Methyloterricola oryzae: one gene and its partners. The protein of the gene in region 1 binds, or shares a complex with, the protein of each later gene. Links are inferred from orthologs where the notes say so. Each region holds a gene or a part of one and is shown on either strand. Other genes may lie near its edges.

Region 1 (2,809 bases):
GGGCCGGATATGTGCGATCACGGCATCGATATCCTTGTCGCGCATGATGGCGAACACCGCCCGCACAACACGGCCGGGAAACTCGCGGGCCAGATAGTCCGCCAGAATCCTGACCGACTGCGAATTGTGCGCGACGTCCAACAGCACCGGGACCGTACCGCCCAGGTACTGAAAGCGCCCGGGCAGGCTGACCTCGGTAAGGCCGCGGCGCACCGCCGTCTCGCTCACCGGTAAACGCGGCGCCACCGCCGCCAGCAACTGCAGCACCGCGCTGGCGTTGAGCAATTGATGATCGCCCTTGACCGCGGGTCGTGGCAGATCATTAAGGCGCCATCCCGCGCCCTGCCAGGACCAGCAGGCGCCCTCCACTGTGAAGTGAAAGTCGCGGCCTTGGCAGGCCAAGGCGATCCCGGCAGCTTCGGCATGCGCCAGCAGTTCGGCCGGCGGCTGCGGATCGCCCACGATCGCAGGCCGACCGGCACGGAATATGCCTACTTTCTCCAGGGCAATGGCGGCCCGCGTGTCTCCCAACCAGTCCTGATGATCGATGTCGATGCTGGCGATGAGCGCGCCATCGGCATCCAACAGGTTCACGGCATCCAACCGTCCGCCCAGTCCCACTTCCAGAATTTGCACATCCAGGCCGGCCTTGGAAAAGATGTCCAGGGCCGCTAGGGTACCGAATTCGAAAAAACTCAGGCTGGTATCACCCCGCGCCTGATCGATGCGCTGGAAGGCCGCGCATAGGACGTCATCATCGGCACTCACGCCGTCGATACGGATACGTTCGTTATAGCGCAACAGGTGCGGCGAGGTATAGGTGCCGACTCGATAGCCCTCGGCCCGCAAAATGGCATTCAACAAGGCCACGCAGGAACCCTTGCCGTTGGTGCCCCCCACCGTGAGGGTAAAAGGCAGCTTCGGCAAATCCAGGCGCTGGAATACCTGACGCACCCGCGCCAGGCCCAGATCGATAGCCTTGGGATGCAACGATTCCTGCCAGACCAGCCAGTCGTCCAGCGTGGAAAAACGCATTAATTCAGGCTTTGCCGTTCGCTTTCGTGTTTTTCTCGGCGGCGCCGTTCAGGGCCTGACGCCGCAGACCGTCACCGTGCATGAAGATGTCCAGCAGGCTCGCAACCCTGTCGCGCATCTCGCGGCGGTCGACGATCATGTCGACGGCGCCGTGCTCCAGCAGGAACTCGCTGCGCTGAAAACCCTCGGGCAGTTTTTCGCGGACCGTCTGCTCGATCACGCGGGGACCGGCGAAACCGATCAGGGCGCCCGGCTCGGCGATATTCACATCGCCCAGCATGGCCAGGCTGGCAGAAACCCCGCCCATGGTGGGATCTGTCATGACCGATATGAAGGGCAGTCCCTCGTCCGCCATGGCCGCCAGCACCGCGCTGGTCTTGGCCATCTGAAACAGGGACATGAGGGATTCCTGCATGCGGGCGCCGCCGCTGGCCGAGAAGCAGACAAAAGGCAGGCGCTCGTCCAGGCAAATGTCGGCGCCACGCACGAAGCGCTCGCCCACCACCGAGCCCATGGAGCCGCCCATGAACTCGAAGTTGAAGGCCGCGGCCACCAGCGGGCGCCCCTTCAGGCTGCCGCGTCCGACTACCATGGCATCCTTCTCGCCCGTGGACTTCTGTGCCTGGGTCAGGCGGTCCTTGTACTTCTTACTGTCCTTGAACTTCAGCGGGTCGATGGGGCTGAGCCCAGCGCCCACTTCCTCGAAGGTCCCTTGGTCCAGAAACGAGAGCAGGCGCTTGCGCCCGTGAATGCGCATGTGATGGCCGCACTTGGGGCAGACATCCAGATTGCGCTCCAACTCCACCTTGTAGAGGATGGCGTTGCAGGCCGTGCATTTGCACCAAAGGCCTTCGGGCACCGCGCTCTTGGATGAGGCCTCGGTGCGTATCTTGGATGTGACCAGTTTGTTGAACCAGCTGCTCACGGGTCTACCTCGTCAGGCGTCCATCGCGGCGCGCATGCCGCGAACCAGGTCTGTCATCTCGCGCAGGGCCAGGGCGGTATCGGCGCCCGCCGCCTCGATCCTGCCCACCAGGGCACTACCCACCACCACCGCGTCACCCAGTCGCGAAATGGCGGCGGCGGTCTCCGGATTCTTAACCCCGAAGCCGACGCCCACCGGGAGATCGGTGAGGGAGCGGATTTCCGTGAGCTTGCGCTCCACGTCGCCCAGGTCGAGGTGAGAAGCGCCGGTCACGCCCTTCAGGGAGACATAATACAGGTAACCCCGTCCCAGTTCGCCCATCTGGCGGATACGCTCCGGGGTGCTGTTGGGCGCCAGCAGGAAAATGGGGTCCAGGCCCGCCTCGGCCATCAGGGCCAGAAGCTCCGACGATTCCTCGGGCGGCATGTCCACGGTCAGGACGCCGTCCACGCCCGCCGCGCAGGCGCCTTCGACGAAGGCGCGATAGCCCATGCACTCCACCGGATTGAGGTACCCCATGAGGACCACTGGCGTCGCGCTGTCCTTCTGGCGGAACTCCTTCACCATGGCCAGTACCTTGCGCAGGCTGACCTTATGTTCCAAGGCACGCTCGCTTGCTTTCTGGATCACGGGGCCATCGGCCATGGGATCGGAAAACGGCACTCCCAGTTCGATGATGTCGGCGCCCGCCTCCACCAGGGCATGCATGGCGCCCACGGTGAACTCCGGCACCGGGTCGCCCGCCGTGATAAAGGGAATCAGGCCCTTGCGTCCTTGGTCTTTCAGGGCTTGCAGGGTAGCGGACAATCGGCTCACAGAGAAATTCCTTCGCGCGCGGCAATGGTGTTG
Region 2 (2,793 bases), on another replicon or contig:
TCCATACGGAACCAAGGTGCATAGGCCTGGCTCACCGCATCCGCCTGCTCGCGCAGGATACCGGAGAGGGCCAGCGCTCCGCCAGGGCGAACCATCGCGGCCAATTCTTCCGCCAGTTCCAGCAGCGGGTTGGCGAGTATGTTGGCCACCAGCATGTCCGCCTGGACCGGGCCAATCTCCTTGGGATAGCGGCAGCGCAAGCGCCCGGCGACGCCGTTCTTTTCGGCATTGTCTCGGGTGGCGGTCAAGGCCTGGGGATCGATGTCCACCGCTTCAGCCCCTTCCGCACCCAGCAGCAGCGCTGCCACGGCCAGAATACCCGAGCCGCAGCCGTAATCGATCAGGGTCTTTCCCTTCAGATCCATTCCGTCGAGCCACCTGAGGCACAAGGCCGTGGTTGGGTGGGTGCCGGTGCCGAACGCGAGCCCCGGGTCCAGCGCCACGCATACCGCATCCTCCTGTTCCGGCGCGGCGAACCCGGTGGGAACGATCCACAGTCGCCGGCCGAAGCGCATGGGTTTGAAATGCTCCAACCAAGCCCGCTCCCAAGCCTGATCCTGTATTTCTTCGACGCGCCAGGCATGCAGGGAGTGGGCCCCGAAACGACTCTCCAGGGCAGCCCGCAATAGTTCCGGCTGCACATCGGGCTCGAACAGAGCCACGACCCGCGTATCCTGCCAGACGGGCGTTTCCCCGGGCTTGGGCTCGAACAGGGGCTGATCGCCCTCATCCTGCAGGCTGACGGACAAGGCCCCCAGGCCGCTCATGGCGTCCGCCACGGCATCGGCCAGGCGCTCCTCCGTCGCCACCGAGAGCTGTCGCCACATCAGTGCTTGAGCCCGAGCTTCTGCTCCAGATAATGGATGTTCTGCCCGCCTTCCTGGAAAGCCTTGTCGTTGATGATGTCCAGCAGCAAGGGAATATTGCATTTGATGCCGGCGATCACCATCTCGTTGAGCGCCGTGCGCATTCGCGCGATGGCGCTGGCGCGCGTCTCGCCGTGGGCGATGAGCTTGCCGATCATGGAGTCGTAGTAGGGCGGCACCTTGTAGCCATTATAGATGTGCGTCTCCACCCGTATTCCCGGCCCGCCCGGCATGTGGAACTGTTCGATCAGCCCGGGGGAGGGCATGAAGGTGGATGGGTCCTCCGCGTTGATCCGGCACTCGATGGCGTGCCCGCAGAGCTGCACGTCCTCCTGGGTAATGGACAGCTTTTCGCCGGCGGCGATGCGCAGCTGTTCCTTGACGATATCAAAGCCGGTGACCATCTCGGTTACGGGATGCTCGACCTGCACGCGGGTGTTCATCTCGATGAAATAGAACTCCCCGTCCTGGTAGAGGAACTCGAACGTCCCCGCCCCCAGATAGCCGATCTCGCGGCAGGCCTCCACGCAGCGCTGGCCCATGGCGCGCCGCTTCTCCTCGCTGATGCCCGGCGCCGGCGCTTCTTCCACCACCTTTTGGTGGCGGCGCTGGGTGGAGCAGTCACGCTCGCCCAGATGGATGACGTTGCCGTGGGTGTCGGCGATCACCTGGAATTCGACGTGGCGCGGATCTTCCAGGAATTTCTCCATGTACACCATATCGTTGCCGAATGCGGCCGCGGCCTCGCCCTTGGTCAGGCTGATGGAGCTATGCAGCGCCGCCTCGCTGTGCACGACGCGCATGCCGCGCCCACCGCCGCCGCCGGCCGCCTTGATGATGACCGGAAAACCGATGCGGCGCGCGATCTTCAAGGTCTCGTCAAAGTCCTCGCCCAGTGGCCCGTCGGAGCCGGGCAGACAGGGAATGCCTGCCTTCTTCATAGCCTCGATGGCGGAAACCTTATCGCCCATGAGGCGGATGGTATCGGGCCTGGGACCTATAAATACGAAGCCGCTCTGTATCACCTTCTCGGCGAAGTCGGCATTTTCCGACAGGAAGCCATAGCCCGGATGGATGGCGACGGCGTCGGTGACTTCGGCGGCGCTGATGATGGCTGGAACATTGAGGTAGCTTTCCCGCGAAGGCGCGGGCCCGATGCACACGGATTCGTCGGCCAGACGAACGTGCTTGAGATCCCGGTCCGCCTCGGAATGCACGGCCACGGCCTTGATGCCAAGTTCGCGGCAGGCGCGCAATATGCGCAAGGCGATCTCGCCCCGGTTGGCGATAACGATTTTACCAAGCATGACTGATTACCTGATGGAGTCTAAGGGGTTCACGCGCCAGCGGCAGCGAGGCTTATTCGATGACGAAAAGCGGCTCGTTGTACTCCACAGGCTGTGCATTCTCCACCAGGATCTTGGCGACCACCCCGGCTTTGTCGGCCTCGATCTGGTTCAGGATCTTCATGGCCTCGATGATGCAGAGCGTATCGCCCACATTGACCCGGTGCCCTACCTCGACGAAGGTCTTGGCGCCGGGCGACGGCGAACGGTAGAAGGTCCCCACCATGGGCGAACGTACCACATGGCCGCTGATCGCCTCCTCTGCCGGAGCGCTCTCCGCAGCGGCAACGGGCGCTGGCCCTGGAACCGCCTGGCTCACCATGGTGGCCGGCGCGGTCATCATCACCGGCTGGGATGAGGAATAGCGGCTCAGCCGCACCGATTCCTCGCCCTCCTTGATCTCGATTTCAGCGATATCGGACTCTTCGATCAACTCGATCAGCTTTTTTATTTTTCTAATATCCATGACTCTCAGCTCTTTTCTTGAATGGCGTGGAGGGCAGCCTGCAGCGCCAGCTCGTAACCCAGCGCACCAAGCCCGCAAATAACGCCCTTGGCAATATCGGACAAATAGGAAACCT
Region 3 (2,888 bases), on another replicon or contig:
CGACCTGAACGGGCAATCCGTGCGGATGGATCTATGGAAAGGCAAGATCCTGGTGGTGAATTTCTGGGCCACCTGGTGTCCCCCCTGTCTGGAAGAAATGCCGGCTTTCGTGAAACTGCAGGAGGAATATGCCAACAAGGGCCTGCAGTTCGTCGGCATTGCCATCGACGACGGCGATTCGGTGAAGGACTATCTCAAGGTCACCCCGGTCAACTACCCGATTCTCATCGGCGAGAATGGCGGTGAGGACTGGGCCGCGAGCCTGGGCAACCACGCGCATGTGCTGCCGTTTTCCGCCGTGTTCGATCCGGCGGGCAAGCTGCTCCACGTGGAAGTCGGAGCTTTTGACCGTGAAGAAGTCATCAAGGCGGTGGAGCCTCTGCTTAAGGCCAGCGCGCCTTAAGGCGGGTACATCGTATCTCTATCCTGCAGCCCTCGTCAGCTCAGAACCTGGCCTGAACGGCACCGTTGTGGACAAGTTCACTGCCATTCGGCAAAATAACCTTGCAATTTCTGGGAGCTGCCCTAGATTGGGCTGATCCCTCGGCGCAGGTCCGTGCCGACACGATCGATGACCTCAGGTCGTCGATTCGGAAATCGCCGGCAAATGCGAGTTTTTCGGCGAAAACTGCTGAAAGATCCATGAAGGATCGGATTCAGTGACCACCTACGCCAACGTGCAGAAATTCGGACGAACGGTTCATTCATCCATGACTAACATCCTGGTGCTCAACGGCCCGAACCTGAATCTATTGGGCTTTCGGGAACCGGCAATCTACGGTAGCCAGACCCTTGGGGACATCGAAAACCGATTGGCGGCGATGGCGCAGCGCTTTGGAGCAGTCATCAGCTTTCTGCAGAGCAACGCAGAGCATGTCCTCATCGATCGCATACACCAGGCATTTCGGGAACAGGTGGATTTCATCCTGATCAATCCCGGCGCTTTCACGCACACCAGCGTGGCGCTACGCGACGCCCTGCTCGGAACCAAGATTCCGTTCATCGAGGTGCACATGTCCAATGTCCATGCGCGCGAACCGTTCCGAAAGGTTTCCTATTTGTCCGATATTGCCAAGGGCGTTATTTGCGGGCTTGGTGCGCTGGGTTACGAGCTGGCGCTGCAGGCTGCCCTCCACGCCATTCAAGAAAAGAGCTGAGAGTCATGGATATTAGAAAAATAAAAAAGCTGATCGAGTTGATCGAAGAGTCCGATATCGCTGAAATCGAGATCAAGGAGGGCGAGGAATCGGTGCGGCTGAGCCGCTATTCCTCATCCCAGCCGGTGATGATGACCGCGCCGGCCACCATGGTGAGCCAGGCGGTTCCAGGGCCAGCGCCCGTTGCCGCTGCGGAGAGCGCTCCGGCAGAGGAGGCGATCAGCGGCCATGTGGTACGTTCGCCCATGGTGGGGACCTTCTACCGTTCGCCGTCGCCCGGCGCCAAGACCTTCGTCGAGGTAGGGCACCGGGTCAATGTGGGCGATACGCTCTGCATCATCGAGGCCATGAAGATCCTGAACCAGATCGAGGCCGACAAAGCCGGGGTGGTCGCCAAGATCCTGGTGGAGAATGCACAGCCTGTGGAGTACAACGAGCCGCTTTTCGTCATCGAATAAGCCTCGCTGCCGCTGGCGCGTGAACCCCTTAGACTCCATCAGGTAATCAGTCATGCTTGGTAAAATCGTTATCGCCAACCGGGGCGAGATCGCCTTGCGCATATTGCGCGCCTGCCGCGAACTTGGCATCAAGGCCGTGGCCGTGCATTCCGAGGCGGACCGGGATCTCAAGCACGTTCGTCTGGCCGACGAATCCGTGTGCATCGGGCCCGCGCCTTCGCGGGAAAGCTACCTCAATGTTCCAGCCATCATCAGCGCCGCCGAAGTCACCGACGCCGTCGCCATCCATCCGGGCTATGGCTTCCTGTCGGAAAATGCCGACTTCGCCGAGAAGGTGATACAGAGCGGCTTCGTATTTATAGGTCCCAGGCCCGATACCATCCGCCTCATGGGCGATAAGGTTTCCGCCATCGAGGCTATGAAGAAGGCAGGCATTCCCTGTCTGCCCGGCTCCGACGGGCCACTGGGCGAGGACTTTGACGAGACCTTGAAGATCGCGCGCCGCATCGGTTTTCCGGTCATCATCAAGGCGGCCGGCGGCGGCGGTGGGCGCGGCATGCGCGTCGTGCACAGCGAGGCGGCGCTGCATAGCTCCATCAGCCTGACCAAGGGCGAGGCCGCGGCCGCATTCGGCAACGATATGGTGTACATGGAGAAATTCCTGGAAGATCCGCGCCACGTCGAATTCCAGGTGATCGCCGACACCCACGGCAACGTCATCCATCTGGGCGAGCGTGACTGCTCCACCCAGCGCCGCCACCAAAAGGTGGTGGAAGAAGCGCCGGCGCCGGGCATCAGCGAGGAGAAGCGGCGCGCCATGGGCCAGCGCTGCGTGGAGGCCTGCCGCGAGATCGGCTATCTGGGGGCGGGGACGTTCGAGTTCCTCTACCAGGACGGGGAGTTCTATTTCATCGAGATGAACACCCGCGTGCAGGTCGAGCATCCCGTAACCGAGATGGTCACCGGCTTTGATATCGTCAAGGAACAGCTGCGCATCGCCGCCGGCGAAAAGCTGTCCATTACCCAGGAGGACGTGCAGCTCTGCGGGCACGCCATCGAGTGCCGGATCAACGCGGAGGACCCATCCACCTTCATGCCCTCCCCCGGGCTGATCGAACAGTTCCACATGCCGGGCGGGCCGGGAATACGGGTGGAGACGCACATCTATAATGGCTACAAGGTGCCGCCCTACTACGACTCCATGATCGGCAAGCTCATCGCCCACGGCGAGACGCGCGCCAGCGCCATCGCGCGAATGCGCACGGCGCTCAAC

What was found. Proteins that work in one complex are often made in the same cells at the same time.
Region 2: the proteins of accD (region 1) and accC are in contact, whole or in part, in a solved structure (PDB 8UXZ), measured with the Escherichia coli proteins. The link is inferred for Methyloterricola oryzae from one-to-one orthologs.
Region 3: the proteins of accD (region 1) and accB are in contact, whole or in part, in a solved structure (PDB 8UXZ), measured with the Escherichia coli proteins. The link is inferred for Methyloterricola oryzae from one-to-one orthologs.

What each region holds. Positions count from the first base shown.
Region 1 is NZ_JYNS01000004.1:164,655-167,463, forward strand. It holds accD (acetyl-CoA carboxylase, carboxyltransferase subunit beta), read right to left. Parts: upstream 1,961-2,809; coding sequence 1,040-1,960; downstream 1-1,039. Other genes in the region: folC (bifunctional tetrahydrofolate synthase/dihydrofolate synthase), read right to left, coding at 1-1,035; trpA (tryptophan synthase subunit alpha), read right to left, coding at 1,973-2,776; trpB (tryptophan synthase subunit beta), read right to left, coding at 2,773-2,809.
Region 2 is NZ_JYNS01000023.1:16,410-19,202, reverse strand. It holds accC (acetyl-CoA carboxylase biotin carboxylase subunit), read right to left. Parts: upstream 2,174-2,793; coding sequence 827-2,173; downstream 1-826. Other genes in the region: aroQ (type II 3-dehydroquinate dehydratase), read right to left, coding at 2,684-2,793; accB (acetyl-CoA carboxylase biotin carboxyl carrier protein), read right to left, coding at 2,226-2,678; prmA (50S ribosomal protein L11 methyltransferase), read right to left, coding at 1-827. UniProt on the Escherichia coli protein: This protein is a component of the acetyl coenzyme A carboxylase complex; first, biotin carboxylase catalyzes the carboxylation of the carrier protein and then the transcarboxylase transfers the carboxyl group to form malonyl-CoA.
Region 3 is NZ_JYNS01000023.1:15,363-18,250, forward strand. It holds accB (acetyl-CoA carboxylase biotin carboxyl carrier protein), read left to right. Parts: upstream 1-1,162; coding sequence 1,163-1,615; downstream 1,616-2,888. Other genes in the region: EK23_RS19345 (TlpA family protein disulfide reductase), read left to right, coding at 1-403; aroQ (type II 3-dehydroquinate dehydratase), read left to right, coding at 711-1,157; accC (acetyl-CoA carboxylase biotin carboxylase subunit), read left to right, coding at 1,668-2,888. UniProt on the Escherichia coli protein: This protein is a component of the acetyl coenzyme A carboxylase complex; first, biotin carboxylase catalyzes the carboxylation of the carrier protein and then the transcarboxylase transfers the carboxyl group to form malonyl-CoA.